Regions from separate parts of the Arthrobacter sp. ISL-69 genome, predicted to be linked through region 3. Evidence: riboswitches for the same ligand, from Rfam matches in the RefSeq annotation. Region 3 holds a riboswitch; each other region holds the start of a gene.
The links. A riboswitch is a leader RNA that binds a small molecule or an ion and turns the genes downstream of it on or off. The one in region 3 is predicted to bind thiamine pyrophosphate.
Positions count from the first base shown of each region.

Region 1: linked by a shared signal. The riboswitch ahead of thiC (phosphomethylpyrimidine synthase ThiC) and the one ahead of J7I79_RS02755 (ECF transporter S component) in region 3 are both predicted to bind thiamine pyrophosphate.
Region 2: linked by a shared signal. The riboswitch ahead of thiO (glycine oxidase ThiO) and the one ahead of J7I79_RS02755 (ECF transporter S component) in region 3 are both predicted to bind thiamine pyrophosphate.
Region 4: linked by a shared signal. The riboswitch ahead of thiD (bifunctional hydroxymethylpyrimidine kinase/phosphomethylpyrimidine kinase) and the one ahead of J7I79_RS02755 (ECF transporter S component) in region 3 are both predicted to bind thiamine pyrophosphate.

Region 1 covers NZ_JAGGPO010000015.1:15,615-23,206, forward strand. Annotated here, with positions in the region: gene trmD (tRNA (guanosine(37)-N1)-methyltransferase TrmD) at 249-1,073, opposite strand; gene rimM (ribosome maturation factor RimM) at 1,074-1,652, opposite strand; gene J7I79_RS09915 (RNA-binding protein) at 1,794-2,036, opposite strand; gene rpsP (30S ribosomal protein S16) at 2,038-2,460, opposite strand; gene J7I79_RS09925 (hypothetical protein) at 2,645-3,082, opposite strand; gene J7I79_RS09930 (VOC family protein) at 3,196-4,071, opposite strand; gene J7I79_RS09935 (amidohydrolase family protein) at 4,156-5,238, opposite strand; TPP riboswitch at 5,324-5,431, shown strand; gene thiC (phosphomethylpyrimidine synthase ThiC) at 5,426-7,309, shown strand; gene J7I79_RS09945 (alpha/beta hydrolase) at 7,278-7,592, opposite strand, start outside.
Region 2 covers NZ_JAGGPO010000018.1:447,209-454,800, forward strand. Annotated here, with positions in the region: gene J7I79_RS14500 (DEAD/DEAH box helicase) at 1-923, opposite strand, end outside; gene J7I79_RS14505 (RNB domain-containing ribonuclease) at 1,213-2,685, opposite strand; gene J7I79_RS14510 (ferritin-like fold-containing protein) at 2,727-3,401, shown strand; gene thiE (thiamine phosphate synthase) at 3,398-4,117, opposite strand; TPP riboswitch at 4,144-4,263, shown strand; gene thiO (glycine oxidase ThiO) at 4,250-5,557, shown strand; gene thiS (sulfur carrier protein ThiS) at 5,554-5,790, shown strand; gene J7I79_RS14530 (thiazole synthase) at 5,796-6,611, shown strand; gene J7I79_RS24780 (4a-hydroxytetrahydrobiopterin dehydratase) at 6,642-7,307, shown strand; gene J7I79_RS14540 (hypothetical protein) at 7,346-7,592, opposite strand, start outside.
Region 3 covers NZ_JAGGPO010000005.1:367,269-374,860, forward strand. Annotated here, with positions in the region: gene J7I79_RS02735 (UDP-N-acetylglucosamine 1-carboxyvinyltransferase) at 1-1,030, opposite strand, end outside; gene J7I79_RS02740 (hypothetical protein) at 1,326-1,790, shown strand; gene J7I79_RS02745 (energy-coupling factor transporter transmembrane protein EcfT) at 1,717-2,520, opposite strand; gene J7I79_RS02750 (ABC transporter ATP-binding protein) at 2,517-4,148, opposite strand; gene J7I79_RS02755 (ECF transporter S component) at 4,165-4,797, opposite strand; TPP riboswitch at 4,870-5,013, opposite strand; gene J7I79_RS02760 (DUF4235 domain-containing protein) at 5,189-5,452, shown strand; gene mnhG (monovalent cation/H(+) antiporter subunit G) at 5,516-5,923, opposite strand; gene J7I79_RS02770 (monovalent cation/H+ antiporter complex subunit F) at 5,913-6,191, opposite strand; gene J7I79_RS02775 (Na+/H+ antiporter subunit E) at 6,188-6,733, opposite strand; gene J7I79_RS02780 (Na+/H+ antiporter subunit D) at 6,730-7,592, opposite strand, start outside.
Region 4 covers NZ_JAGGPO010000024.1:75,097-82,688, reverse strand. Annotated here, with positions in the region: gene J7I79_RS17765 (Rne/Rng family ribonuclease) at 1-2,675, shown strand, start outside; TPP riboswitch at 2,780-2,877, shown strand; gene thiD (bifunctional hydroxymethylpyrimidine kinase/phosphomethylpyrimidine kinase) at 2,860-4,452, shown strand; gene rplU (50S ribosomal protein L21) at 4,776-5,084, shown strand; gene rpmA (50S ribosomal protein L27) at 5,146-5,409, shown strand; gene obgE (GTPase ObgE) at 5,528-7,117, shown strand; gene proB (glutamate 5-kinase) at 7,107-7,592, shown strand, end outside.

The DNA.
Region 1 (7,592 bases), on a different contig from region 3:
CTGGTGAACGCCACAGGTCATCCACTTTGGGTCACGGCTGCCAAGCCCGGGAAAAGACCCGGAAATCACTGCCGAAAGTTTTCTGATCCGGCTCCATCACTGATTGACGGGACCGGGGTGCCGGGCTGTTGGTGACGCTCCCCCTGTGGCAGGTGCGCACCCAGCAGGCACAAGGACCAATTTTGCCACATTCGGAGGATTCCGGCGAATCAGGAACCGCCTTGTGGCGGCGGTTGCTCCGCCGGACGTCAGCCTTGGGCGGCCAGGCCCTCTCCGGTCGCCTCCGGGCGGAGCCGCAGGCGACCGTCGACGACGTCGTACCCCAGGTCCCCGAGCGCGGTGCGGTCCGCACGCGGCAGCTTTCCGGCGTCGAACACCTCGAGCAGGTCCGGCCGCCTTTCGGCGGTGCGCCGGTACTGCTCGTGGCGCCTCCACTGGGCAATTTTGCCGTGGTTGCCGCTCAGCAACACGGGCGGAACGTCGCGGTCCCGCCAGCTGGAGGGCTTGGTGTACACCGGGTATTCCAGCAGTCCGTCAGAGTGGGATTCCTCGACCAGGGACTCCGGATTGCCGACAACGCCGGGAAGGAGCCGCACGATGGCCTCGGTCATGGCCAGGACCGCCACTTCGCCGCCGTTAAGGACGTAGTCCCCCAGGCTCAGGGGCCGGACAGTGAAGTGCTCATCCGCCCACTCGATGACCCGCTCGTCGATGCCCTCGTACCGGCCGCAGGCGAAAACGAGCTGTTCTTCCTCCGCGAGCTCGTGTGCCAGCGCCTGGGTGAACCGTTCGCCCGCGGGTGACGGGACGATCAGCACCGGCTTGCGGGAGGGGTCGTCGTCCCCGGCCGCAGCCACCGAGGCCAGCGCCTGCGCCCACGGTTCAGCCTTCATCACCATGCCGGCGCCGCCGCCGTACGGGGTGTCGTCCACCGTCCGGTGCTTGTCCGTGGTGAACTCCCGGAGGTCGTGGACCTTAAGGTCCAGCAGGCCGTCCTGGCGCGCCTTCCCGATCAGGGAAAGTTCCAGGGGCGCAAGGTACTCGGGGAAGATGCTGACGACGTCGATCCTCATTTACGCGTTGTCTCCGGCCTCAGTCTTGCCCGATCCGGCGTCGCCGAGCTCCGTCGTTTCGCCGGACTCATCAGCGTTGATGTCGAAGAGCCCCGGCGGCGGGGTGACCAGGATGTACTTTTCGCCGATGTTGACCTCGGGCACGATCTCTTCCACGAAGGGAATCAGGATCTCTTTGCCGTCGGTTGCCTCCACGACAATGAGGTCCTGGACCGGAAGGGTGTGCAGCCCGGAAACCTTGCCCACAACGGCGTCGCCCACCCGCACCTCGAGGCCGACGAGCTCATGCTCATACCAGCCCTCGTCGTCGTCCTCGTCAAGCTCTTCGGTCTCGATGAACAGTTTGGCGCCGCGCAGGGCTTCGGCCTGGTTGCGGGTCTCGATGCCTTCAAAACCCAGCAGCAGGATGTCCTTGTTCCAGCGGGCGCTGTCCACGGTCAGCGTCCCCACCGACGCGGGCTCAACCATGAATTCCGTGCCTGGAATGAAGCGGTCCTCCGGCGCGTCGGTCAGGACCTGGACGGTCACTTCGCCGCGGATGCCGTGCGGTTTGCCGATTCGTGCCACCTGAAGCTGCATCTGTTCCTCTGTTCCGGAGTCGTTCTGTTCGGGTTCTGCTGCGTGCGCCTACTGCGGCGCCGGGTCTTGCTGAAAAACAGTCCGGCCCCTCCACCATGATCTGGTGAAGGGGCCGGACTTGAGACAAATATTGCGGGGCGTTTACCGGCGGCGGTCTGTGTCGACGACGTCGACCCTGACCTGTTCGCCGCCGGCCAGCGCCGCCACGACAGTGCGCAATGCGCGTGCCGTGCGGCCCTGACGACCGATCACCCGTCCGAGGTCGTCCTGGTGAACGCGCACCTCGAGGGTGTCCCCGCGGCGGTTGTTCTTCGCACTGACCTTGACATCCTCAGGACTGTCAACGATCCCGCGGACTAGGTGTTCGAGCGCTTCTGCCAGCAATTTACTCAGCCTCGGTGGTCTCTGCTGCTGCGTCGGCGGGGGCCTCGGCGGCGTCGTCCTTCTTGGCCTTCTTGGTGATGGCTTCCGGGATGATCACGGAACCCTTTTCCGGCGTAACGAAGGCAGCCTTGGGAGCCTTGGTCTTCAAGGTGCCCTCCTGGCCGGGGAGACCCTTGAACTTCTGCCAGTCACCGGTGATCTTGAGGATCGCGGCGACCTGCTCGGACGGCTGTGCGCCGACGCCGAGCCAGTACTGGGCACGGTCCGTGTCGACCTCGATGTACGAGGGCTCTTCGGTCGGGTGGTACTTGCCGATTTCTTCGATGGCACGGCCATCACGCTTGGAGCGTGCGTCCATGACGACGATGCGGTAGTACGGTGCGCGCATCTTGCCGAAGCGCTTAAGGCGAATCTTTACGGCCACTTTTGTGGTCACTCCTGTTTCTGAAACGGGGTCGAGCCCGGCGTTCTGCACCCGTGGGGCGGGCCGTACTAGGGGGTTCTAAAAGGACAAGATCCGGACGCGGAGAGAGGGGCCACGCAGATCGAGTACCTGTTCATTGTGCCAGATCAACGCCGGGATTTCGACTTGACACACAGCGGGCCGGTCAGGACGACCAGACGTACAACCCGGTTCGGGCGTTGGGGTCCACACTGCCGGCGAGCTGGGCCAGCCTCTGGACATAGCCGCGGGCCTCCTCGGACCCGAAGGGCATGTCCTCCTCCGCCGCCCACCTGGCCGCCACATCCTCCAGGATGTCGCCCTCCCCCTCGGTCTCATAGCTGAGGAGTTCCGCCAGCGCCCGGACCATGGCCGCCGGCACGCCCAGCAGTGAATCGCTGGCCACATCCACCATTGCCAGTTCGTAGTCCGCGCCCGCCGCGTGCACCGCCGTGCCGGCCAGGTCGCCGAGCTGTTCAATTTCAAAATCGCTGATGTCCGGAATCCGGAGCGCCTCCGGAGCCGCAGGCCCCCCGCCGTCGAGTACCCCCGCGCGCTTGAGGGCCTCATCGTGGGTGGAAACAAAGATTTCGGTGAAACCCATGGAAATCATCCTCATTCCGTCTGCGGTGTGATGGTCCTGACGGGCAGCTTTGCGGCTGCCCGGGGCCTTCCGGATTCAGCCTAACCCAGATGGACGTGCTGGTCAGCGCCCCCTTAGCGGACCGCGACGCGGATCCGGTTGCGCCACGGATCCTCGAACCGCAGCTCCGCCCCCGTGTGGTGGGGCTGGACGCCGGCCACCCGCAAACGGTCAGCGAGCGCGCCGACGTCGTCGCCCTCGGGAACTTCGATCAGGACTTCACCCAGGCCCAGCGTGTCCTGCCGCGGCCCTGCGCCCCTGCTGTTCCAGACGTTCATGGCCATGTGGTGGTGATAGCCGCCAGCCGAGACGAACAGGGCCTGTCCGTGCCATCCTGCGGTTTTCTCGAAACCAAGCGTGCCCACGTAGAAGTCGTGCGCTGATTGCACATCGCCAACTTGGAGGTGGACGTGCCCGACGCCGGCCCGCGTCTCCCGCTGACCGCTCACTGCCTCCTCGGTCAGGTGTTCCTGCAGGAACCTCTGCGGCGGCAGGGCAAGGCTGTCCATGACCACGTTGCTGCCCTCCCAGGACCAGGCCTCACGCGGGCGGTCCCAGTAGAGCTCGATGCCGTTGCCCTCCGGGTCGCTGAAGTAGAAGGCCTCGCTGACAAGGTGGTCCGCGCTGCCCGTGAACAGCCCCGGTTCATACCGGGCCGCGGAGGCCACCGTGGCAGCGAGCGACGGCCGGTCCTCGAACAACAGCGCTGTATGGAACAGTCCGGCCTCACCCCGGGCGGGAAGGTTCAGTCCGGGGGCCGGCGCCAGGTGGACCAAGGGCCTTCCGCGCCGGCCAAGGTACACGCCGCCATCCTGCTCGGCCACCGGCTCCAGCCCGAGCGCCCGCTGGTAATAGTCCGTCATCAGCTTCATGTTGCCCACTTTGAGCATCACCGTGCCCATGGCGAGATCGGCGGGCAGCAGGTCCTTGCTGCTGGATTCTGTGGTCATGGCAACTCCAAACTCCCGAAACTCCGCCACCGGCATCCGGCGACGATTACATAGAGTTAAATTACTTGAAGCTTCAATTTATTCCTAGCGGAGCTGAGTGCCCCGAAGCACGATGTGTTTGAGATCCCGCAGCGTCGCCGGACTGGTCCGGGGGTCCTGTGCGCACAGCACGACGTCGGCACTGGCACCTTCCGTAATGCCGTCGGCTCCCAGCCATTCCCGCGCTGCCCATGACGCCGCGTCCAGCGCCGCTTCCGCCGGCAGGCCGGCCGCATGGAGCGCGTGGATCTCGTCCACGATCCGTCCGTGGCCGATGACGCTGCCCGCATCGGTCCCGGCGTAGATCGGCACGCCCGCTTCGTAGGCTTCCAGGATCCGCTCGTTCCGCCGCTGCCACAGCGCCCGCATGTGCGCTGCGTAGCGCGGGAACTTCGCTTCGGCCCGGTCGGCGATCTCCGGAAAGGTCGCAATATTGATGAGCGTGGGCACAATCGGGACGCGCTGTTCCACGAACCGGGGCAGGTGCCGCGGGAGAAGGCCGGTTCCGTGTTCGATACAGTCGATGCCGGCGTCGAGCATGTCATCCAGCGTGTCCTCGGCGAAACAGTGCGCGGTCACCCTGGCGCCTTCATCGTGGGCGGCGCGGACAGCGTCCCGCACCACGGCGGCGGGGAACGACGGCGCGAGGTCGCCGGCGCCCCGGTCGATCCAGTCCCCCACCAGCTTGACCCAGCCGTCGCCCGCGAGTGCCTGCTTCCGCACTGCCTCGACCAGGCCGTCCGGTTCAACCTCGACGGCGAATCCCCGCAGGTAGCGGCTCGTCCTGGCAACATGCCGGCCGGCCCGGATGATCCTGGGCAGCTCGGGACGGTGCTGGAGCCAGCGCGTGTCGTGCACGGCGCCGGCGTCGCGGACCAGCAGGGTACCGGCGTTCCGGTCCGTCATGGCCTGCTCTTCGGCCAGGGACTCGGTAACGTCCCCGACGGGTCCGAGTCCGATGTGGCAGTGCGCATCCACCAGGCCCGGCAGGACCCAGCCCTCCAGCACAACATCGGCGGGAACGGCCGGCCGCTTGAACGTCAGCCTGCCGTCGACAGCCCAAAGGCCGTGCCGTTCCTGGTCCGGGGCGGTGAGCACGGTCCCGCTGAATTCGATGATGCCAGCCATGTTTCAAGCCTAGTCCGGCGGGCTGCCGCCGCCGGACGTGAACGCCATGTGACAAAGGGACTGCCCGGCCCTGTGGTAGCTTCGTTTACGACCACACGGGTGCCCTTGCAGGGGCTGAGATCGGGCTGACGCGGCCTGCGACCGTTGAACCTGTCCGGGTAATGCCGGCGAAGGAAGTGAGTATTCCATGAATACACAAGAAACACAGCTGATCCCTGCCCAAAACGACACCGACTCCGGCAAGTCAGGCACGATTGAAACGCAGTCCCTGAAGTCCCATTCGTTGGCGTTCATCGCCGACGAGGCCACCGGGATCAAGGTGCCGGTGACCGAAATTGCCCTGGAGGACTCTCCGGGCGGCGCCGCCAACCCCCCGTTCCGGGTGTACCGGACAGCGGGGCCCGGAAGCGATCCCGTGGTGGGCCTGGAACCGTTCAGGACCCGGTGGATCGAAGCCCGGGCCGACACCGAGCCCTACAGCGGCCGGGAACGGAACCTGCTTGACGACGGCAAGTCGGCAGTGCGCCGCGGCGCCGCATCCGCGGAGTGGAAGGGCGCGCAGCCCGTGCCCCGCCGCGCCGTCGAAGGCAAGACTGTCACACAGATGCATTACGCACGGCAGGGTGTGGTGACGCCCGAGATGCAGTTCGTTGCCCTCCGCGAGAACTGCGACGTGGAGCTCGTCCGCAGCGAAGTGGCTGCCGGCCGCGCCATCATCCCCAACAACATCAACCACCCGGAATCCGAACCGATGATCATCGGCAAGGCCTTCCTTGTGAAGATCAATGCCAACATCGGCAACTCGGCAGTTACCAGCTCCATTGCCGAGGAAGTGGACAAACTGCAGTGGGCCACCCAGTGGGGCGCCGACACGGTGATGGACCTGTCCACCGGCGACGACATCCACACCACCCGGGAATGGCTCATCCGCAACTCCCCGGTCCCGATCGGTACGGTACCGATCTACCAGGCCCTGGAGAAGGTCAACGGCGAGGCGAACGCCCTCACTTGGGAGATCTTCCGGGATACCGTGATCGAGCAGTGCGAGCAGGGCGTGGACTACATGACCATCCACGCGGGGGTTCTCCTCCGCTACGTACCGCTCACGGTCAAGCGGGTCACCGGAATCGTGTCCCGGGGCGGCGCCATCATGGCGGGGTGGTGCCTGGCGCATCACCAGGAAAACTTCCTGTACACGCACTTCGACGAGCTGTGCGAGATTTTCGCCAAGTACGACGTCGCGTTCTCGCTGGGCGACGGACTGCGGCCGGGTGCGACGGCTGACGCGAACGACGCCGCCCAGTTCGCCGAACTGGACACCCTGGCCGAACTGACGCAGCGGGCCTGGGAGTTCGACGTGCAAGTGATGGTGGAAGGCCCCGGCCACGTGCCGTTCCACCTGGTCCGCGAGAACGTGGAACGCCAGCAGGAACTGTGCAAAGGCGCCCCGTTCTATACCCTCGGTCCCCTGGTCACAGACATAGCCCCGGGCTACGACCACATCACCTCGGCCATCGGCGCCACGGAAATCGCCCGCTACGGCACGGCCATGCTCTGCTACGTAACACCCAAGGAGCACCTCGGGCTGCCGAACAAGGACGATGTCAAAACCGGTGTGATCACTTACAAGATCGCCGCCCACGCCGCCGACCTCGCCAAGGGCCACCCCGGCGCGCATGAACGTGACGACGCGCTGTCCAAGGCCCGGTTCGAATTCCGCTGGCGGGACCAGTTTGCCCTGTCGCTGGACCCGGTCACCGCGGAAGCGTTTCATGACGAGACGTTGCCTGCCGAGCCGGCGAAGACTGCCCATTTCTGTTCGATGTGCGGTCCCAAGTTCTGCTCGATGCGCATCAGCCAGGACATCAGGGACGAATACGGTTCAGCCGAGGCCCAGACGGCCCTTGCCGAGATGGCTGCCGGCATGCGTGAGAAAAGCAACGAATTCCTTGCCGCGGGCGGCAAGGTCTACCTGCCGGAGCTTAACCTTCCTGCCCCGAAGGGGCCGGGCCCGCGCAGCACTGCCGGTGAAGGAACCGCTAAGACGCCTGTGAGTGCTGACGCCGGCTGATCTCTGCGATGAACGACCGGATGAACCGGTCGCCCTCCACCGAGTCCTGAGGCCGGTGTCCGCCCGCGGCAACGCGGTGCAGGGCACCGGTTTCGCGCAAGTAGCCGGCGATTTCCTCATAAAGCGGTTCCCAGCCTCCGGTGAGCACCAGGGTGGGGACTCCGGGCACGATCTGAAGCGGAGCCTCCCACGGAGGTGCCTGCAGCCGGAGCCGGCGGGCAGCACTCCGCGCCTCCGGCGTCGCCGGGTTGTCGCTGTGCACGGAAAACGCCCGCCGGACGAA
Region 2 (7,592 bases), on a different contig from region 3:
AGTTCCTCGGACACCTTGGCGGCGGTGCGCTTGGTCTTGGTGAAGATGATGGTGCGTCCGCGGCCGCGGGCCTGCAGGATGCGCGACACGACCTCGATCTTGTCCATGCTGTGCGCGCGGTAGATGAGCTGGCGGATGTCCCGCTTCGTGAGGCCCTCGTCGTCCGGGTCAGCCGCACGGATGTGGGTGGGCTGGGTCATGTAGCGCCGGGCCATGGCGATGACCGGGCCGGGCATCGTTGCGGAGAACAGCAGGGTCTGGCGGACGGCAGGGGTTCCGGCGATCAGCGTCTCGACGTCGGGCAGGAAGCCGAGGTCCAGCATTTCGTCGGCCTCATCGAGGATGACGATCTTGACGTTCTTCAGGCTCAGGTGCTTCTGCTTGTACAGGTCGATCAGGCGGCCCGGCGTACCGACAACAACTTCGACGCCCTTCTGCAGGGCATCCACCTGGGGCTCATAGGCGCGGCCGCCGTAAATCGTGGCGATGCGGGCGTTGCGCTTCTTGGCGGCGTTTTCCAGGTCCTTGGCCACCTGGACGGCCAGTTCACGGGTCGGCACAATCACGAGTGCCTGCGGTGCGCCCGGGACTGCCAGCTTGTCGAAGCCGGGGTCGTCGCGGCCCACGACGCGCTGCAGCGCGGGGATGCCGAAGCCCAGGGTCTTGCCGGTGCCGGTCTTGGCCTGGCCGATGATGTCGTGGCCGGCGAGAGCCACCGGCAGGGTCATCGCCTGGATGGGGAACGGGTGGGTGATCCCGGCATCGGCCAGGGATTCCACGATGTCGGCGCGGACGTTGAAGTCAGCGAAGGACTTCTCCTCGATCTCGTGAGGTTTTTCGTCCGAGATGATGGTCTCTTCCGGCTCGATCGATTCCGTGCCGGTGTCGTCAGTCAGAAGTTGGTGCGTGTGCAATTCACTCACAGGGGAGTTTCCTTATTCATTTGGGCATTGGCGCCGCCTGCTCAACGGGGCCGGCCGCAAGGCCGTTCCGGAGCACGCTCGAGCGCACAAGCAAATCCAGTGGAAGCCGATCGCGGGCTATCTAAATGCTGGCACTGGGGACCAGCGGGTGTGTCTCAAGATCGCGTAGGGGCGGGCTTGTTGAATTCGTAAATCAAGGAAATCAACGACCGGGCATCCATTACTACTCATTCAGTCTAGCCGTTGAGCGCAACCATCCCTGACTGACGCCCCGTGCACGCCTCGCAAGTCAGTCCACCAGCTCCAGCTTGATCTCCCGCGTGGCGATGTCCGAAGAGAGAAGCCTGACCCGCACGGTGGTGCCGGATTCGAGCTCACCGGGGCACCTGGCCGTCACCGCAGGGTCGGCGATCTGGATGATGCCGGACGGTCCGTTGCCGTTCCCGTTGCCGCCGTTGCCGTTCGGCTTGCCCGGTTTCGACCCCGAGATGACCACCGCGTCGAACTCCTGCCCGACATGGTTGATGAGCAGGGCCGCCTCCACCGTGTCGAGGGCCAGGCGTTCCATCCGCGCTGCCAGCTGGTCCGAGGCGGCCATGATTTCCGGCAGGGAAGGGAGTGCCTCCCGGGCCCAGCCGGGAACAGCCGCGCGGTTGCTCAGCGCTTCACAGATCACCAGGACAAAACGGTCGATCAGCCGGCGCAGCGGGGCCGTGGTGTGCGCGTACGCCGCCCCGATGGCCGACTGGATGGCATCCTCCGGAACCGTGCCGTCAAAGGGTGTGTAGCCTGCGCCCCGGAACAGCATGCCGGCGGAGTGCAGGATAGCCAGCTGCCGCGGGTCGGTGGGATCAAGGGACCGGAGGTACTCGCCGTAGCTGGCCTGGCCGTCCCAGGGCCTTCCCAGTGCGTGCGTCTGCCTCTTGAAATGCAGGAGGGAACGTTCATCCGGCGCCGGCATGGTGCGCAGGATGCCCACCTTGCCCTCGAGCATCAGGTCCGCGGCGGCCATGCCGGTCATCAGGGAAATCTGGGCGTTCCAGTCCTCCACGGGGAGGGGCGGCGCCGCGACGATGCGGTAGCCGCCGTCGGGCAGTTGCTGGATTTCCTGGTCCGGCATGTTCAGGCTGGCGCCGCCGCGCAGCCTCTCCAGTTCCACGCGTTTGAGCCCCACCTCCCTGAGGAGCTGCAGGACCGGGCCGGCACCGCCCGAATCGAGGTCCTCCTGGACGTTCTTATAGCTGAGTTTGGCCCGGCTCCGGATCCTGGCCCGGCGCACCAGCACCGACTGCACGTGCGCTGCCTCATCCAGCTCGAACTCCCAGACAAACGCGGCGCACAGTTGGCCGGAAAGCAGGCTGCCGGCGCTTTCGCTGATGACTTCCGGATGGAGCGGGATCCGCCCGTCGGGGGCGTAGAAGGTCTGCCCGCGGCGGCGGGTTTCGGCGTCGAGTGCCCCGCCGGGCTGCACGAAGGACGGCACATCGGCGATGGCGTAGAGCACCTTGTAGCCCCCGCCGGACCGTTCAATGAACAGGGCCTGGTCCAGGTCCGTGGAGGAAGGGGGATCGATGGTCACGAATTCCACGTCCGTGAGGTCGAAGTCAGGCATCTTGTGCTCCGCAATGGCCGCCAGCGCATCTTGAAGGGCATCATCAGGGAAGGGGCCGGGAAGCTCCAACTCCGTCCGGAGCGCGTGCAGCGCCTCGGCCAGACGGTTGGTCTGCTCGTGGACACTTGGAGTCAGGCGATGATGTGACACGAAAGTCAGATTAGCTCGATTTGCGCCATTAGTCTTGACTGATGAGCTCATCCCCGGCTGACACCGCTCGTTACAACCGCTTCGTGGCAGACCTGTTCGGAATGATGGCCTACGGGGAGCTGTCGGCCTTCGAGAGATTCTCAGCGGACGCGCGGCATTCGCCCACCCTCCACGACCGTGCCGTGCTTGGCAGGATTGCCGTGGTGGAGTTCCGGCACTACGAGCTGGTGAGCTCCCGGCTGGCCAGTATGAACATCGACGCCGAGGACGCCATGCTGCCGTTCCAGGCTGCCGTGGATTACTTCCACTCCCGGACGCGCCCGGGGGACTGGTTCGAATCCCTGATGAAGGCCTACGTCATCGACACGGTCTCAGCCGACTTTTATCGGGCCATCTCGCAGTATGTGGATGCCGCCACGCGCGAACTCATCGAACAGATCCAGGACTCCGAAGCGACCACCGAGGTCCTCCGCGAACGGCTCAAAGGCGCCCTGGCCGATGACCCCAGGCTCGCGTCGAGACTTGCGCTCTGGGGCAGGCGGCTGCTGGGCGAAGCATTGACCCAGGCACAGCGCGTCAGCTACGAGCACGCCTTCCTGGCAAGCCTGATCGGCGGCGAGGACAACGCCGCAGCGAAAGAGCTGGTCAGCGGGCTGATCTCCGGCCTGGCGGGGAACCATTCACGGCGTATGACGCAGCTCGGCCTGACCGGCTAGCTGTACTGCTGGCCGGCGTCGAGCGCCGCCAACAGCGACTTGGCCGCTGCGGCCGGGTCGTCGGCTTCGGTAATGGCGCGGACCACTACGATGCGCTGCGCTCCGGCAGCCACCACTTGTTCAACGTTGCCCAGGTCAATGCCGCCGATGGCGAACCACGGCAGCAGCGGACCGCCAACGGTCCCTTTAGCCGCGCTGTCAGCTGTTTTGTCTGTTGTTTTGCCGCTGGCCCCGGCCGCGTAGTGTACCAGATCGAGGCCGACGGCGGCCCGGCCCGGCTTGGTGGGAGTGGCCCACACCGGCCCTACGCAGAAGTAGTCCAGTCCGCCGGGACCGGCAACCGCGGCGATGGCGGCGTCGATCTGCTCCGGGCTGTGGGTTGACAGGCCGATCACGGCGTCATCGCCGAGGAATTTCCGGGCCGAAGCCAGGGGAAGGTCCTTCTGCCCGATGTGGAGTACCGGGGCGCCGGCGAGCGAGGCTATGTCGGCGCGGTCGTTGACCGACCAGAGCCGGCCGTGGCGGCGGGCCGCAGCCTCCAGCACTTCAAGCAGCTCGAGCTCTTCGGCGGCCTCCAGGTTCTTGTCCCGGAGCTGGATGATGTCAACGCCGCCGGCGTAGGCGGCATCGACGAAGTCTTCGAAATCGCCCCGGTCGGTGCGGGCATCGGTGCAGAGGTACAGGCGGGCGCTGGTGAGGACGGCGTGCTCGGTCATGGCACCAGCCTAGTTCCTCTAAACTGGGGTGGTACCGCGGGAGCCCGCTGCAGCTGTCACAAAGCTGCAGGGCTGAGAGGGCGTCAGAGCCGACCGCTTGACCTGATCCGGTTAGTACCGGCGTAGGGAAGGATGACAATGAACCCGCAACCCGCAGCAGGCCGCCCCGCCGCGCGCACCCGGGAAATCAGCGCCGACGTCGCCGTCATAGGCGGAGGGGTCATCGGCCACGGCATCGCGTGGGAAGCCCGGCAGTCCGGCAGGTCCGTGGTGCTCATCGACGACGCACCGGGGACGGGCGCCAGTTGGGCCGCCGCCGGCATGCTGGCACCAGTGAGCGAACTCCACTACCAGGAGGAACAGCTCCTGGAACTCATGCTTCACTCCTCGGGTCTGTGGCCCGCCTTCGCCGCAGGCCTCGAGGCGCGGGATACCGGCGGCGGAGCCACCGGCACCGGCTACCTCACGACGTCGACCCTGGCCGTAGGGGCCGACGCCGCCGACCGCCGGGCGCTCGCCGACCTGCGGGGAGTCCAGCGGGCAAGCGGCCTCACAGTGGAACCTCTTACAGTCAGGGAAGCACGGGCCCGCGAACCGCTGCTGAGCCCCGGGATCTCCTGCGCCTTCGACATTCCGGCCGACCACCAGGTGGACCCCCGCCGGCTCCTCGCCCTGATCGCGGAGTCCCTGGCAGAATCCGCCGTGCATGAGCGGGCCGCCGGCCTGCTCTGGGAGGACGGGCGGGTCAGCGGGGTCAGCCTGGCCGGGGGAGGCACCGTGCACGCCGGGGAGACCATCGTTGCCAACGGGCTGGGGTCTGCGGCCCTGGGCGGGCTGCCAACCGGCCTGAGGCTGCCGCTCCGCCCGGTGTACGGCGACATCCTGCGCCTGCGTGTTCCCGCTTACCTGCAGCCGCTGGTGACATCAACTGTCCGCGGCATGGTCCACGGAATCCCCGTCTATATCGTTCCCCGGCAGGACGGAACGGTGGTGATCGGGGCGACGCAGCGCGAAGACGCCCTCGCCGCTGCGGGCGTTGAAGGCACCGGCACAGGACCAGCGGCACCTGCCGAGGCCGCCGTTTCAGCCGGCGGCGTCTACCAGCTGCTCCGCGACGCGCAGGTGCTGGTGCCGGCCGTCGCTGAACTGGAGCTCCTGGAAGCCACCGCGAGGGCCCGTCCGGGAACGCCGGACAACGCGCCGCTGCTGGGGCGGGTCGCGGACGCCCGCACCGGCCGGGACATTGGGGGGCTGATCATTGCCACCGGATTCTTCCGTCACGGCGTCCTGCTGACGCCCGCGGCCGCTGCCATCTGCAGGCAGCTGATGGACGGCAACGCCGATCCGCGCTGGGCGCCGTTCCGGCCCGACCGGTTCTCCCGTTTTCCGGCACCGTCCGCAACCACAGTCACAATTGACCCGAACAAGGAAACAGCATGAACATCAAACTGAACGGCACGGCCCACGCAGTCGACGACGGCGCGTCCGTCACCACCCTCATCAGCCAGGTCACCGGCAGGAACCTCGCCCCCAACGGGCAGGCTGCCGACGGCCAGAAACTGGGAGTGGCGGTTGCGAGGAACTCCGAGGTAGTGCCGCGCAGCCAGTGGTACGTCACGGCGCTCGCCGAGGGCGACGACGTCGAACTCGTTACAGCGGTACAGGGAGGTTGAGCATCATGGCAGGAACCACGGTTGCCGGCGCGGCACATGCACAGCAGGCGGCGGACCCCTTCATTGTGGACGGTGTTCCGCTGGGGTCGCGGCTGATCATGGGCACCGGCGGTGCGCCCAGCCTGGACGGGCTGGGGGCGGCACTGATCGCGTCCGGCACGGAGCTGACCACGGTGGCCATGCGCCGCTACTCGCCGGCCGAAACAGGCTCGCTGTTCCAGCTCCTGGTGGACCACAACATCCGGGTCCTGCCCAACACCGCCGGGTGTTTCACGGCCAGGGACGCAGTCATGACGGCGGAACTGGCGCGGGAGGCGCTGGAAACGGACTGGGTCAAACTCGAAGTGATTGCCGACGAACACACGCTCCTGCCGGACGCCGTGGAGCTGGTGGACGCCACCGAGCAACTCGTCAACCGCGGGTTCAAGGTGTTCGCCTACACCAACGACGACCCCGTGCTGGCGCTGCGGCTGGAGAACCTCGGAGCCACCGCTGTGATGCCGCTCGGCTCACCCATCGGTACCGGTCTGGGCATCCTGAACCCGCACAACATCGAACTCATTGTTTCCCGGGCATCCGTTCCCGTGGTGCTGGACGCCGGCATCGGCACCGCGTCCGATGCTGCGCTCGCCATGGAACTGGGCTGCGACGCCGTCCTGCTGGCCACAGCGGTGACCCGGGCGCAGAATCCGGCGATGATGGGGGAGGCCTTCAAACACGCGGTCATCGCCGGTAGGCTGGCGAAAGCGGCCGGCCGGATTCCGCGCCGCGAGCACGCTCTTGCGTCGTCGGCCATGGAAGGCCGGGCGGAGTTCCTCTAGGCAGTCCAAGACCATCCAAGGGAGCCAACGGTGACCGGCAAGGAAGACGTTCTTACCCGACCCCGGATTGACGCCGCGCTGGCGGACCTTCCCGACTGGAGATACCGGCTGGGCGGCCTCGTGACTGTCTACAAAACGCCAACGGCGGCCGGTGCGCTCGAGCTGATTGCCGCCGTCGGGCGCCTGGCCGAGGAACAGAACCACCACCCGGACCTGGACTGGCGCTACAACCGGGTCTTCATCCGCTACACGTCCCATGATGCCGGCACCGAGGTGACGCAGCGTGACGTCGCCGCCGCGGCAGCTGTCAGCCAGGCCGCCGCTGCTGCAGGGGCCGCCGCGGAGCCGGGGCTGTACCGGACCGTGGAGATCGTCATCGACACTGCCAACCCGGGCGAGATTTCCGAAGTCTGGCGGACAGCCCTTGGTTACCGGAAAGGCAGGTACGGGGACCTCGCTGACCCCTACGGCCGCGGGCCGGGGCTCTCGTTCCAGGAAACCGCCGCCCCCAACGAGAACCGCTTCCATCTGGACATCCACCGGAGCATGGCGGAATCCGGCCCGGCGCTGGAGAAAACCGCGGCGACCGGGGCATTAATGAACCGTGACCACGCACCCAACTGGGTGGTGGTCACGGATGCGCAGGGAAACCGGCTCTGCCTGTGCACCGAGGAAGGCCACGAACCGGACCTGTAGCCGGCCGCCTTCGGACCGCGGACCCCGGCCCTAGAGCCCTAGAGCCTCAGCGCGGCCGTCAGCTGCCTGGTGTCGTGCAGGGCGCGCTTCCGGCCCAGGTACACCGCGGCGGCGAGTGCCGCCCCGGTGCCCAGGACCATGGGCAGCACCCACGGAATCCACGTCAGGCCGGGCTGGTAGCCAAGCCCTGCGGCCATGAAGATGATCCAGCTCAGCATCCCCACGGCGGTAGCCACTCCCGCCGGCAGTGCGATGCCGTACTTCGCGTGCCGCCGGTCGTTGGCC
Region 3 (7,592 bases):
GTTCCAGGGTGGCGAGTTCGATTTCCATGAACTCGATGGGGACACGGCGGATGGTGACCTCAGAATTGGTGACGATGCCGGCGGTGATGAGGCTCATCGCTTCGATGGGGTCCTCGGACGGGAAGTATTCGATGTCGACGTCGATGGACGGCTGCCCGGTGATCTTCAGGGTGGTGGTCCCCACCCCGTCGATCACAACGCCCAGCCGCTGCAGGTAGAAGCAGAGGTCCTGGACCATGTAATTAGGGCTGGCGTTGCGGATGACCGTGGTGCCGCGGCGGTGCGCCGCCGCCATGATCGCGTTTTCGGTGACCGTGTCACCGCGTTCGCTCAGCACGAAGGTGCGGTTGTCGCCGTCGGCCGGCGGAGCCTGCACGGAATAGAAGCCGGACTTGGCTTCCACTGAAAGGCCGAACTGGCGGAGGGCCTGCATGTGCGGCTCCACAGTACGGGTGCCCAGGTCGCAGCCGCCCGCGTACGGGAGCCGGTACTCTGCCGACTCGTCCAGGAGCGGCCCCAGCAGCATGATCACGCTGCGGGTGCGCCGGGCGGCTTCCACGTCCATGGAATCAAGGTCCAGGACGGCGGGGCGGCGGAGCTGCAGGTCGTTGGCGTTGAGCCATGTGCACTCGACACCGATGCTGGTCAGCACCTCGACAATCCGGTTCACTTCCTCGATCCGGGCCAGCCGCCGCAGCGTGGTGGTGCCGCGGTTGATGAGGCTGGCACAGAGCAGCGCCACGCCGGCGTTCTTGCTGCTGTTGACGTCCACGGAACCGGAGAGGGTGCGGCCGCCCTCCACCCGAAGATGCGTCATCTGCGGCCGGCCGACCTTGACGATGCTGCGGCCCACAATGGCCTCGAGTCGCTGGATCATTTTCAGGCTGAGGTTCTGCTTGCCCTGTTCCATACGGGCGATGGCGCTCTGGCTGGTTCCCAGCTCGGCCGCCAGCTGCCCCTGGGTCCAGCCTTTCTCGCCGCGGGCATCGCGGAGCAGCAGGCCTACGTGTTCAGCAGTCTCTTGAGTCATACGACGAAAATATCACGCATGAGCTATTTGGCCATGCGAAACGCCGGAAAATGCACTTGAACTCATAAAATATCCACTTTGTGCGATATGTGTGGGATCGCGCGGACAACGATTCCGCTGGATCCGGGCTCCGGATACTTGTCCCCATTGCCCGCCCGGACTTCAACGACGAATCCCGGACGACGTCGTGATGACCTGGTCTGCGCAGCGATCCAAACCCCGAACCGTTTTCCTGGTTCTGCTCTCCCTTGTCCTGACGTGCGCCCTTGGCACCTGCTCCCCTGGACGAACCACCATGCCTGAAGGAAACGACAATCTGAACAGCCGGGTGCTGGAAGCGGCCACCACGGGCACCGAGCTGAGGTTGGCCGATGCCACCGACTTCGCCTGGGACGAGGCAGGCTTCGTCACCGAGGGGACACGCGCCAAAGACATCGAGGCAGCGTTCGGCGAGGCAGTCACGAGGGAGAACCGCTACACGGCTTCCCCGGTGCTGTTCATCTTCCTCAAGGACGGCAAGGTCGCCAAGGCCGCTCGTATTATTCCGGACGCCTTCTTCGGGGAGGATGCAAAGAAGAAGTACGGGCGTGACGTCGTGCTTACGCCGCTGGAAGGCCACAAGGGGATTCCTCAACTGGCGCGAATAATGCTGGCGCGGGACCACTCCGTGGCGGGGCCCGGGCGGTCTACTGCTGCTCGAGGAACACCATGTTCCAGGTTCCCGCACCGACAGCCGCGGCCACGGCCGCGGCAGCAATGAGCAGCCCGCCGAGGACTACCCAGATATCCAACGAACTGTACGTCGATTCGCGCGCCCAGGTCCGCTGCGCGCCGCCAAAACCGCGCGCTTCCATGGTGACCGCGAGCCGTGAAGCCCGGCGGATGGCCTGCACCAGGAGGCCGAAGCTCTGCCCAAGGGTCGCCCGGAGGCGCTGCGCGGGAGTCCCGTGCGAGCCCACGCCCCGGGCGCGCCGGGCCATGCCGATGGTCTGCCATTCCTCTGCCATCAGCCCGACCAGCCGCATGGCTGCCAGCGTGCCCAGGACGAAGCGGTGCGGCAGCTTCGCCTTCTGGGCGAGGGCATCCGCCAAGTCGGTGGGGTCCGTGCAGCTCATCAGCAGCACCGCAGGAAGGGCGATCGCCAGTCCCCGCAGCAGGAACCCCAGCCCCAGCTCCAGCGAGCCTGCGCTGATGGACCAGATGCCGACGTCGAGCAGGATCCGTCCGGTGTCCGGCGCCAGGATCGAGGTGCTCCAGCCGCCCAGCGCAGCCGCCACGATCAACGGCCACCCGCGCTGCCACAGCAGCGCCACGGTCAGGCCGGCCAGCGGGAAGAGCAGCAGTTCGAAGGCCAGCGCCACGGAGGCGGACACCCAGTCGATGGACAGCGCCAGCACCACGGTCATGAGCATCACGACGCCGAACTTGGCCAGTGGATTGGCCCGGGTGAGCAGGGCATGGTTGGCGTGCAGGGTCAAGGCTTCCCTCATGGCGCGGCCACCCCGGGATTGCGCGGGCCGGGTTCCTGCGCAGCAAGGTTGAGCTGGGGCGCGCCAAGTTTCAGCTCGGTGCCGCCCAGGACGTCGCTGAACTCCTGGTCGTGGGTCACGGACACCACGGCCGTGCCGGCGTCGAGGAGTTCGGAGAGGAAGGACGCCAGTTCCGCCCAGGTATTGGCGTCCTGACCGAACGTGGGCTCATCGAGGATCAGCACCCGGGGATGGGCGGCCAGGACGGTGGCGACGGACAGCCTGCGCTTCTCGCCGCCTGAGAGTGTGTAGGGGTTCGCGTCCACGAGTTTGGTCAGCCGGAGGCGCTCCAGCAGTTCGTCCACGCGTTCCTCTCCGTGGCCGAGGTGCCGGGGGCCGAACATCAGCTCGTCCAGCACCCGGCCGGTGACGAACTGGTGCTCCGGCTCCTGGAACACGGTTCCGATCCGCGCGATCAGCTGTTCCGCCTTCCATTTGTACGGGTCGATTCCGGCGCCGTCACTGAGGTCGACCGTTGCGGATACCGCGCCCTTCACCGGCTGGAGCAGCCCGGCGAGGGTCAGGGCGAACGTGGATTTCCCGGAACCGTTGGGGCCGGTGATGGTCAGCGCCTGGCCGGCCCGGACCTGCGCCGTGATCCCGGACTGCACCGGGACCGGTGGAACGGTTTGGAAACGCCGGCGGCGGGGACGCTCGCGGGAGACCGCCAGGCTTTCCGCAGCCAGCAGCAGGTCCCCGTCAGCGGGCACTCCGGCACCGCGCCCGCCAGTGGCACCCGGCATTCCTGAGGCACCGGACCGCGTCCGGGTTGCAGGCACGTACCCGGGCACCCAGACGCCGGCGGCCACGAGCATGTCCCGGGCCTGCGCCAGGACCTGGTCCGGGGACCCGTCCAGGAGCACTGCGGATTCCGTGGCCGATCCCGGCTGCAGCACCACAATCCGGTCCACGAGGTCCTTCCACACGCCCACGCGGTGCTCCACCACCACCAGCGTTGCCCCCGTTTTGTCCAGGCACCGGCCCACGGCGTCGCGGACCTCCAGCACACCGTCGGGGTCAAGGTTGGCCGTGGGTTCGTCCAGGAGCAACAGTCCCGGGCGCATGGCGAGGATACCGGCGAGCGCCAGGCGCTGCTTCTGTCCGCCGGACAGGGCCGACGTCGGGTGGTCCAGCGGCAGGTGGGCCAGCCCGACGTCGTCGAGCGCCTCCCCCACACGCTTCCAGATGTCCCCGCGCGGTACGGACAGGTTTTCGGCGCCGAAGGCGACGTCGTCCCCCAAACGGGAGAGGACCACCTGAGTCTCGGGGTCCTGCTGCATCAGCCCGGCACGCCCCCGCTGGGCGCGCGGCGGGGCGCCGTCGATCAGCAGGGTGCCGGTCTCGTCGGAGTCCTCGGCGTCCGGGGTGCCCCCGTGGTGGGCGCCGGCGTCGCTGTCACCGAGCACTCCGGCAAGGGCATGCAGCAGCGTGGACTTGCCCGCGCCGGAGGGGCCGAGGAGCAGTACGCGTTCGCCCGGCTGAATTTCCAGGTCGAGGCCATGGACTGCCGGCTGGGACCGGCCGGCGTGCCGCCAGCCCCAGCCCCGTGCCGTGACCGCCGCGGGGCGGACGCTGTCGGAAAACGTCATGAGCAGTGTGCCGTCATCAGGAGAAGACGGGCTCCGTGGCTGCCTTGCGGGAGGCGAAGGAGCTCAGCACGCCGGTCCTGGCCAGGCCGCGCGTGGCGATCCAGGACAGCGCCCCGGCGATGATGGCGCCTGAGATGGCGGTGAAGATGATGTAGGCCAGTTTGTCACCGGCGGCGTATGCAATGTTCCAGCCCCACGGCGCGAACGCATCGTTCAGTCCGCAGAAGAAGCCTGCCGCGGCGCCGGCCAGCAGCGAAACGGGCAGGTTGAACTTCTTGTAGACGAACACGGCGAAAATGATTTCCGCGCCGAGGCCCTGCACGAAGCCGGAGAACAGCACGGACGCGCCGTACTGCGAGCCCATGATGAGCTCCCCGGTGGCAGCCACGGTTTCGCAGAAGATGGCAGCGCCCGGCTTGCGGATGATCAGCATGCCCAGGACGGCGGGAATCATCCAGCCGCCGGCGATGAGGCCCGTCAGCGGCGGGTAGACGGCGTTCATGGGCGGCGAAACAGCGGCGGCACCCTGGGACCATGCCCAGAAAATAACGCCGCCGGCCACGGCGATCAACGCGGCAACAACAATGTCCACCACGCGCCAGCTCTTCTTGCCGTGGTGCAACGTCTGCTTTGCAGAAATATCAGTCATGTCTTCCTCCTGAGGTACAGGAGGGGAGAGTGTTTCCCGGCCGGACCGCGGCTTCCGCCGCCTGCTGCCGGACACTCTGAGAACTCGACTCCCTTGCGCCGGTACTAACCGGATCAGGTTCGAGGGTCTGCGGCTGTCCGCACTCTCAGCGCCCGCCTCCGGTTCCCCTGGACTGCTCCAGTGATGCCCGACGGCGACGCTCCCCTGTCGTATCAAATCGCCCTTGTGGGCGTTGTCAGTTTACACCCGGGGGCCCGCGAACTCCCGGGGGAAGTTGTCACATTGGGGCGGCCCGCCGCCTTGTTCCGGGGAGGAGGCTGACCGTGCTCCGCGCACCGATGGGGCTAGGCTAGGGGAAGCCCCTGTTTCCGTCGTCTTAGGAGTACCTGGAATGAGTCTTTTCATCAAGCTGCTTGGAACCGGAGCGAGCCTGCTGGCCGGATTCGCCGGCACCAAGGCAGTTGACGTTGTCTGGGAAAAGGTCACCGGCAGGAAGCCGCCCAAGGGCGACAAGGATGACGTTCCCACCACCCTGCGCAGCGCCCTGACCTTTGCCCTGATTTCGGCAGCCGTCAGCGCGATCATCCAGGTTTTGGCCAACCGCGGCACCCAGCGTGCCATCACCCGCTTCGCCAAGAGCCAGGACATCGTCTAGCAGTCAGCGCTTCCACGGATGCCGGCGTCCGGGCCCGCCCGCGGGTGAGTCCGGGCCCCAGGCTTAGGCCGGGCCGCTTCCTTCGTCGTCGTCCGCATCACGTTTGTCGGCGGCTTTCTGCACCACGGCTTCCAGCTCGTCCGTGGTGAGGAGTTCCCTGTGCAGGTGCTTGGTGCGGTAGCCGGCCCTGCCCACCATGTGCGCGGACACCGGCACGGTGAGCACCTGGAAGATCCACGCCACGAACAACACGGGCCACACCCACCAGGTCCGCAGCTGCAGGCCCATCGCAGCCAGCAGCAGGAAGAGGCCCAGCACCTGGGGCTTGGTGGCGGCGTGCATCCTGCTCATCAGGTCGGGGAAGCGCAGCAGGCCAACGGCCGCGCCGAGGGACATCAGGGCGCCCACCACCATGAAGACGGCAGAGATCGTGTCAATGACTGTGTCCACGCCGGATACCTCAGGATTCATGGGGCTGCTCCCGCCGGTCCGCCACGAAGCGGGCCACGGTCACGGACCCGATGAACCCGATGATGGACAGCGCCACGAGCAGCATCAGGTTGTTCAGATGCCGGTTGACGGCCATGTCTATGCAGAGCGTGGCTCCAATGATGGCCAGCAGCACGTCGGAGGCAAGGACCCGGTCCAGCAGGGACGGGCCGATGGCGATGCGGACAATTGCCCCCGCCGCCGCGAGGGACAGGATCGCAGCCGTCACGGTCAGCACGATCTCCATCATGAGGCCACCTCGTGTTTCAGCTCGGCAAGTTCCTCTTTGGTGCCCATGATCCTGATCAGCCCGGCCTCGGTGTCCCGGACTTCCTTGCGCAGGCTCATCACGTCCTCCCCGTTGCGGACGTTCAGTCCATGGATGTACAGCGTGGACGTGGAGCGGTCCACCTCCACCACCAGCGAGCCGGGAATCAGCGAGATGACGTGGCCGGTGGCGGTAACCATGAGGTCCGAATGACTGCGGAGCTGGACGGCCACGACGGCGTTGCTCACCTTTGGACCGCGGGCCACGGCCAGGTAGAGCACCTGGAAGCTGGCGGCCACCACCTTGCCCAGGAACACGATCGCGAACGGGACGGCACGCACAACGCTGAAGCGGCCGCCCAGTTCCACCGGGGGCAGGTAGAACAGCCTGGCCACCACCACGGCGATGAGCGCCCCGAACAGGAGGTTGCCGGGGCTGAAGTCCTGCCAGAGCGCCGCCCAGACAAACACGAGCCAGACCAGGAGCGGCAGCTCCTGCCGGATGGAGATCCGCCGTCGGCTCATTTCTGCGCCTCCTGCCGGGCAGGTTCAGGCCGGGCAGGTTCAGGCTGGGCAATCGGGGGCACCGGCGCGTTCTCGCCCAGCACCGCCTGAATGTAGGCGGACCGGTCCAGCATCTCGAGGGCGGACTGGTCCGCCACCCGGAACAGCGGCCCGGCGAAGACGGTAAGCGCCACGCCGAAGATCACCAACCCCAGGGTTGATCCCACCATGGTCCGCGGCAGCAGGGTGACGTTGCGCCTGCCCGCGCGGTCGCCCGAATCGGCGTCTTCAGGGGAGGCCAGCAGCACGGGATCCGGGTTCTCAGCGTCCTCGGGCTTGCGCCAGAACGCACGGTTCCATACACGGGCAACGGCCAGGAGCGTCAGCAGGCTGGTCAGGACGCCGCCGATCACCAGGGCATAGGCCAGCGGGGTGCCGAGCTGCACGCCTGCCTGCATTAGCCCGACCTTCCCCAGGAAGCCCGAGAACGGCGGGATCCCGGCCAGGTTCATGGCGGGAATGAAGAACAGCAGGGCAAGGACCGGGGACAGCTTGGCCAGCCCGGCAACCCGGTCGATCGACGAGCTTCCGCCGCGGCGTTCGATCAAACCCGTAACCAGGAACAGGCTGGTCTGGATGGTGATGTGGTGGGCCACATAGAACACCGCCGCACCAAGGCCCGCTACGGAGGACATGGCCAGCCCGAACACCATGTAGCCGATGTGGCTCACCAGGGTGAAGGACAGCAGACGCTTGATGTCGCTCTGCGCCAACGCACCCAGGATTCCCACCACCATGGTCAGCAGCGCCGCCACCATCAGCGGGGTATTCAGCGAGTCCCCCGGGAAGAGGAGCGTCTCGGTGCGCACCATCGCATAAA
Region 4 (7,592 bases), on a different contig from region 3:
TGATTTTCCAGGCACCCGACCTGAGCAGCGTGGTCCGCCCGGCCACGCCCCCCGCGGTCACCCCCGCTGCGGCCGAGGAATCTGACGAGGAAGAAACCGGCGACGACGGCGATGCTGACGCCGGCGGCGCCCGTCGCCGGCGCAGCCGCGGACGCCGCGGCCGCAGCCGCGTGACCGAACGCGAAGCGACCGGCGAGGCCGAAGACGCCGAGGGCGCCGAGGGCGCCGCTGACGAGGACGCCGATGAGGAGTCCACCCGGACTGCGGAGGACGGCGTGACATCCCGCCGCCGTCGCCGCCGCCGCCGCGGCGACCAGGATCTTGAGCTCACCGGAGGGGAAGGCGACGACCCGCCCAACACCGTGACCCGTGTCCGTGCCCCGCGCGCCGCCAGCGAGGCGCCCGTCAACAACCGCGTAACATCCGTCAAGGGCTCCACCCGGCTGGAGGCCAAGAAGCAGCGCCGCCGCGAATCCCGCGACACCGGCCGCCGCCGCACGATCATCACCGAGGCCGAGTTCCTGGCCCGCCGCGAATCCGTGGACCGCCAGATGATCGTCCGCCAGCGCGACGACAGAATCCAGATCGGCGTCCTCGAAGACGGCGTCCTGGCAGAGCACTTCGTGTCCAAGACCCAGCAGGACTCCCTGATCGGCAACGTCTACCTGGGCAAGGTACAGAACGTGCTGCCGTCGATGGAAGCCGCCTTCGTGGACATCGGACGCGGCCGGAACGCCGTGCTGTACGCCGGTGAAGTCAACTGGGACGTGGTCAACCTCGAAGGCAAGCAGCGCCGGATCGAGAACGCACTGAAGTCCGGCGACTCCGTGCTGGTCCAGGTCACCAAGGACCCGGTCGGCCACAAGGGCGCCCGCCTGACGAGCCAGATTTCGCTGCCCGGCCGCTACCTCGTCTACGTTCCCGGCGGTTCCATGACCGGAATCTCCCGCAAGCTGCCCGACGTCGAACGCAACCGCCTCAAGCGGATCCTCAAGGACCGCCTGCCGGAAGATGCCGGCGTCATCGTCCGCACTGCAGCCGAGGGCGCGTCCGAGGAAGAGCTCACACACGACATCAACCGCCTGCGCGCCCAGTGGGAAGGGATCGAAGGCCAGGCAACGTCCACCAAAATCCTCGCTCCGGAACTGCTCTACGGCGAACCTGACCTGACCATCAAGGTGGTCCGTGACGTCTTCAACGAGGACTTCTCCAAGCTGATCGTCTCCGGCGAGGAAGCCTGGGACACCATCGAGGCCTATGTCACCTACGTGGCTCCGGACCTCGTGGGCCGGCTCGAGAAGTGGACCAAGGACACGGACATCTTCGCGGCCTGGCGGATCGACGAGCAGATCCACAAGGCACTCGACCGGAAGGTCTTCCTGCCGTCCGGCGGTTCCCTGGTCATCGACCGCACCGAAGCCATGACCGTGGTGGATGTCAACACCGGCAAGTTCACCGGCAGCGGCGGCAACCTCGAGGAAACCGTCACCAAGAACAACCTGGAAGCGGCCGAGGAAGTCGTCCGGCAGCTCCGGCTCCGCGACATCGGCGGCATCATCGTCATCGACTTCATCGACATGGTGCTCGAATCCAACCGCGACCTCGTGCTTCGCCGCATGGTGGAGTGCCTCGGCCGCGACCGGACCAAGCACCAGGTGGCCGAAGTGACCTCGCTGGGACTCGTGCAGATGACCCGCAAGCGGATGGGCACCGGGCTGCTGGAAGTCTTCGGCGAGCAGTGTGAAGCCTGCGCCGGCCGCGGCATCGTCACCCACGACGAGCCCGTGGAACACCGCCGCGCCAACGTTGTGGCCGCCGAGCATCACGTACCGCGGACGGAGAGCCAGCCGGCCCCGCGGACGGAGCGCAAGAGCCGCCGCCGCGGCAAGGGCGGTCAGGCTCCCGAGGCCGCTCCGCTGACGCCGGCCGCGGTACATTACGAGCCCACCGATGCCGAGCGCCACGCCAAGGCCGAAGCTACCCGCGCGGCGCTGGCCAACATAGCCGCCGCGGCGCACGCCGCCCACCTGCACGACGCCGAGACCGGCCATGCCGCCCCGGCGGCTGCTGCTGCCAAAGCGGCAGGGCAGGCCCACGCTGCCCAGTCAACGCCGGCGCAGTCCGCTCCCGCCACGGCGCGGCCGGCCAAGGTGTCCGACGCCGAGGCGGCTGCCGCAGGGCGGCCGGCTGCGGTCCTGACCTTCGGCGGCGAAAAGGTTGCGCTGCCGTTCGTTGAGCACGCAGGGGAATCGCCGGCCACGGGCGCGGCGCTGACCCTCGACCGCCTGGCCGAGGCGTTCGCGCACCTTGGCGGGCCTGCAGCGGCTGAGCGCCCGGCGGCACCGGCTGAGCAGCCGGTTCAGGCGGTCCAGGCCCCGGCAGCCCGGGTTCCGGCTACGCGGGCCCCGGCAGTCCAGGCTGCTGAAGCCGACTACACCGACCACACTGCGGTGCAGGGCCGGGCGCGCCGTCCGCGCCGCAACCGGAGTGCGAGCCGTGCCCAGGGCGCAGCGAACGAAACGTCCGTGGAACACCACGAGACGGCTCCGGTGGCCGCGGCAGGGCATACCCACGAGGCCAAGGCACCGGAACCGGCAAAGAAGGATGCGCAGGCAAAGGCTCCGGCCAGCGCACCGATCATCCTCGGCGTGGGAGTGCCGGCCTCCGAGCTCTGATCCACCAGCCGACTGACACCGCGGGTGCGGTCCGAACCGGGCGTAGTAATACGCCGGATTCGGGCCGTACCTGCGAGTCCGTTAAAGGAAAACAGCTAGGCTGGGGGACTGACACGGGGTGCCGCGCACAGGGCCGGCTGAGATCCACACCCGTTGAACCTGTCCGGCTAGCACCGGCGAAGGGATGTCTCCTTTGTCTTCATCATTCCTGCCCACCCCCGCCTCCACAACGGGGGCCGGATCCACCCTGGACGCCGCCCTGCGCGCAACCCCGCGGGTGCTGGCCATCGCCGGATCGGACCCGTCCGGAGGGGCGGGGATCCAGGCGGACCTCAAGAGCATTGCCGCCAACGGCGGTTACGGCATGGCTGCCATTACCGCCCTGACGGCACAGAACACCCACGGCGTCCGGGCCGTCCACGTTCCCCCGGCGGACTTCCTGACCGCCCAGCTTGAGGCCATCAGCGAAGACATCAGCATCGACGCCGTCAAGATCGGCATGCTGGGTGACTCCGCGGTGATTGCCGCCGTCCGCAGCTGGCTGGTAAAGGCCCGTCCCGCCGTCGTGGTCCTGGACCCTGTTATGGTGGCCACCAGCGGGGACCGGCTCCTGCAGGAGGCCGCCGAAGCGGAACTCCGTGAACTCCTGCCACTGGCCGACCTGATTACGCCGAACCTCGCAGAACTTGCGATACTCCTCAACGAGCCCCTCGCGGGCGACCGGGAGGCGGCACTGGCCCAGGGCAAACGGCTTGCCGCCCAGGCCGGCACCACCGTGCTGGTTAAGGGCGGACATCTCGACGGCGGGGAATGCCCCGACGCGCTCGTCAACACCGAAGGGCTGCTGGCCCACGATGTTGTGGTGGTCGACGGCGGCCGGATCGCCACCCGGAACAGCCACGGGACCGGTTGCTCCCTGTCGTCGGCCATGGCCACCGTGCAGGCAAGGCTGGGGGACTGGGAGTCGTCCTTGCGGGCAGTGAAGCCGTGGCTGCAGGGGGCGCTCCGGGAGTCCGGAGTGCTGGACGTGGGAACGGGCAACGGCCCGGTCCACCACTTCCACCATCTGGTGCCCAGGGGCCAGGACGTTCCGGCGGAAGGCCAGTTCGCTGCAGTACTCCGGCAGGACGCAGGACCGGACCTGGATGCCATCTACGGGCTGGACTTCATCCGCGCACTGGCCGACGGTTCCCTCACGGAACGCCACTTTGCCTATTACCTTGCCCAGGACGCCATCTACCTGAACGGCTACTCCAGGGTGCTGTCCCGTGCTGCCGCGATCGCCCCCACCGAGGCCGAGCAACTGTTCTGGGCACGGTCGGCACAGCAATGCCTCGAAGTCGAGTCCGAACTGCACCGGACGTGGCTGAGTACCCGGACTGTGGACTCCGGACTGGGGCCGGTGACCAAGTCCTACGTGGACCACCTGCTGGCCTCGTCTGTTTCCGGTAGCTACGGAGTGCTCGTGGCAGCGGTACTCCCGTGCTTCTGGCTGTATGCCGAAGTGGGGGCCACGCTGCACGGGCAGTTCCTGGCCGCCGGATCGCCGTCCGGCCACCCGTATGCCGAATGGCTGCGGACGTACGCGGACGAGGAGTTCGCCGCCGCCACCCGGCAGGCGGTGCGGATCACCGACGACGCCGCCCGGGCCGCCTCGGAAACGGAACGGGAGGCCATGCGGCTGGCTTTCCGGCAGTCCTGCCGGTACGAGGTGGAGTTCTTCGACGCGCCGCGCCTGCACGCTGAACCGGAAAGCCTTCCAAAGCCGGTAGGATAGTGGGGCACGGTTCCGGAAGTCGTTGCAGTGGCAGGCCGTAAAACACGGAGTGTCGCCTATCACGTACTACCACCGGAGCCAGCCTCATTTGCGGCCGAAGGCAAAATTAGCGTATTCTAGATCTTCGGTGCTTACGCCAACACTTGGGTTATGACCCCGGATAAGACTGTTTGGAATTACAAGCGGAATTGTTCGTGGGATAACTCATGGGTTCCCCCGGGGAATCCACCGGCGTTGAGGCACAGCGTGAGCCAGGCCAAACAATTGGACCCAGGTTCCGCACGCAAATCTAGTAATAAACGTCGAGAGAAGTGAGTTCCCCAGTGGTGTACGCGATTGTCCGCGCAGGCGGCCGCCAAGAGAAGGTTTCCGTTGGAGACTTCGTTACCCTGAACCGCGTCCCCGGTGGAGCCGGCAGCACCATTGAGTTGCCCGCACTGCTCCTGGTAGATGGTGACAAAGTCACGTCTGCCGCTGCGGACCTGGCCAAGGTAACGGTTACGGCTGAGATCCTTCAGGACCTTCGTGGTCCGAAGATCGTCATCCAGAAGTTCAAGAACAAGACCGGGTACAAGAAGCGCCAGGGTCACCGTCAGGAACTGACCAAGGTCAAGATCACCGGTATCAAGTAACCTTCCGTTACTTTTCAGGTTTTCAGCAGATTCCCCAGAATTTTTAAGGCAGGCATTTCAAATGGCACATAAAAAAGGCGCGAGTTCCACTCGCAACGGTCGTGACTCCAACGCCCAGTACCTCGGCGTCAAGCGCTTCGGCGGCCAGGTAGTTTCCGCAGGCGAGATCATCGTCCGCCAGCGTGGCACCCACTTCCACCCGGGTGCAGGCGTTGGCCGTGGCGGCGACGACACCCTGTTCGCACTGACCCCGGGCGCTGTCGAATTCGGCACCCGCCGCGGACGTCGAGTCGTGAACATCGTTGCTGCTGCAGCTGCAGAGTAACAACAAGATCTGAACCGGTGGAGCGGGCCATGATGGCCCGCTCCACTGTTCTTTTAACCGCATTACAATCAATTTGGGCGTCCAAGAGACGGTCAGGTTATGCACAGAGGAGATTCACGTGGCGAGCTTTGTAGACCGGGTAGTACTGCACGTATCCGGCGGTACCGGCGGTCACGGCTGTGTCTCCGTCCACCGCGAAAAGTTCAAGCCCCTGGGCGGTCCCGACGGCGGTAACGGCGGCGACGGCGGCGACGTCATCCTGCGCGTTGACGCCCAGACCACCACACTGCTGGACTACCACCACGCACCCCACCGCCACGCCACCAACGGCGGACCCGGCATGGGCGACTGGCGCGGCGGCAAAAACGGCGAAACGCTGATCCTTCCCGTTCCGGAAGGAACCGTAGTCAAGACCAAGGACGGCCGTGTGCTGGCCGACCTCGTCGGCGAAGGCACCGAGTTCATCGCGGCCGCCGGCGGCCCGGGCGGTTTGGGCAACGCCGCGCTTTCCTCGCAGAAGCGCCGCGCCCCGGGCTTCGCCCTGCTCGGCATCGAAGGCGAATCCAGCGACATAGTCCTGGAACTGAAGTCCATTGCGGACATCGCCCTCGTGGGCTTCCCGTCCGCGGGCAAGTCGAGCCTCATCGCCGCCATGTCCGCGGCACGCCCCAAAATTGCCGATTACCCCTTCACCACCCTGATCCCCAACCTGGGCGTGGTGCAGGCCGGGGAGATCCGCTTCACCATCGCCGACGTCCCCGGACTTATCGAAGGGGCCAGCGAAGGCAAGGGCCTGGGCCACCACTTCCTGCGCCACGTAGAGCGCTGCGCAGCTTTGGTCCACGTTTTGGACTGCGGTACGTTGGAATCCGAGCGCGATCCGCTTTCGGACCTCGCCATCATCGAAGCCGAACTCGAGAAGTACGCGGTTGACATGAGCTTCGCCGGCTCCGACGGCGAGGTTGTCCCGCTGAACCACCGTCCCCGGCTGGTGGCGCTGAACAAGGTCGACCTGCCTGACGGCAAGGACATGGCCGAATTCGTCCGGCCCGAGCTTGAATCCCGCGGCTACCGTGTGTTCGAGATTTCCGCGACGAGCCACGAAGGCCTGCGGCAGTTGGGCTTCGCCATGGCAGAGATCGTCAAGGCCGCCCGGGACGCCGTGGCTGCCACGCCGCCCAAGGTGCACGCACCCGTCCTGCGCCCCAGGGCAGTCAACGAAGCCGGCTTCAAGATCCGCCGCGAAGAGAAGAACCTCGAGCCGCTGTTCCGCGTGTTGGGCGACAAGCCCGTCCGCTGGGTCAAGCAGACCGACTTCACCAACGAGGAAGCCATTGGCTACCTCGCGGACCGCCTGGCCAAACTGGGCGTCGAAAACGAGCTGTTCAAGCAGGGCGCCGTACCCGGCGACACCGTAGTGATCGGTGAAGACGACGGCGTGGTGTTCGACTGGGAGCCCACCATGATGGCCGGCGCCGAGCTGCTCGCCGCTCCGCGTGGCACCGACGTCCGCTTTGCCGACATCGGCGACCGCCCCACCCGCGGACAAAAGCGCGACGAACAGCAGGAGCGCCGCGACGCCAAGGCTGCGGCCCGGGCCGAGCTTGAAGCCGAGCGCAAAGCCGGCATCTGGACTGAATCAGTCAGCGGGCGCCGTGCCGCACGGCCGCTCAAAGAAAGCGGACTGACCACCGAGAATGAGGAGTGAACCCCCACACGTGACCGATAATTCCGCAATTGTCATCGAGGAACCCAGGACCGACGACCGCCGTGTGCTCGCGAGGGCCCGCCGCATCGTAGTTAAGGTCGGATCATCGTCGCTCACCAGCATCAAGGGTGGGATCTCAGAAGAGGCGCTGATCGAGCTGTCGGATGCGCTGGCCGCGAAGAGCAACGCAGGCACGGAGATCATCCTTGTTTCCTCCGGCGCCATCTCTGCCGGCCTGGCACCGCTGGGCCTCGTGAAGCGCCCGCGGGACCTTGCCACCCAGCAGGCCGCCGCAAGCGTCGGGCAGGGGCTGCTGATGGCCCGCTACACCCATGCCTTCGCAGCGCACGGCGTGACGGTGAGCCAGGTGCTGCTGACCGCGGATGACCTCATGCGGCGCAGTCACCACATGAACGCCTTCCGCGCGCTGAACCGGCTCCTGAACCTGGGCGTTGTGCCCGTGGTCAACGAGAAC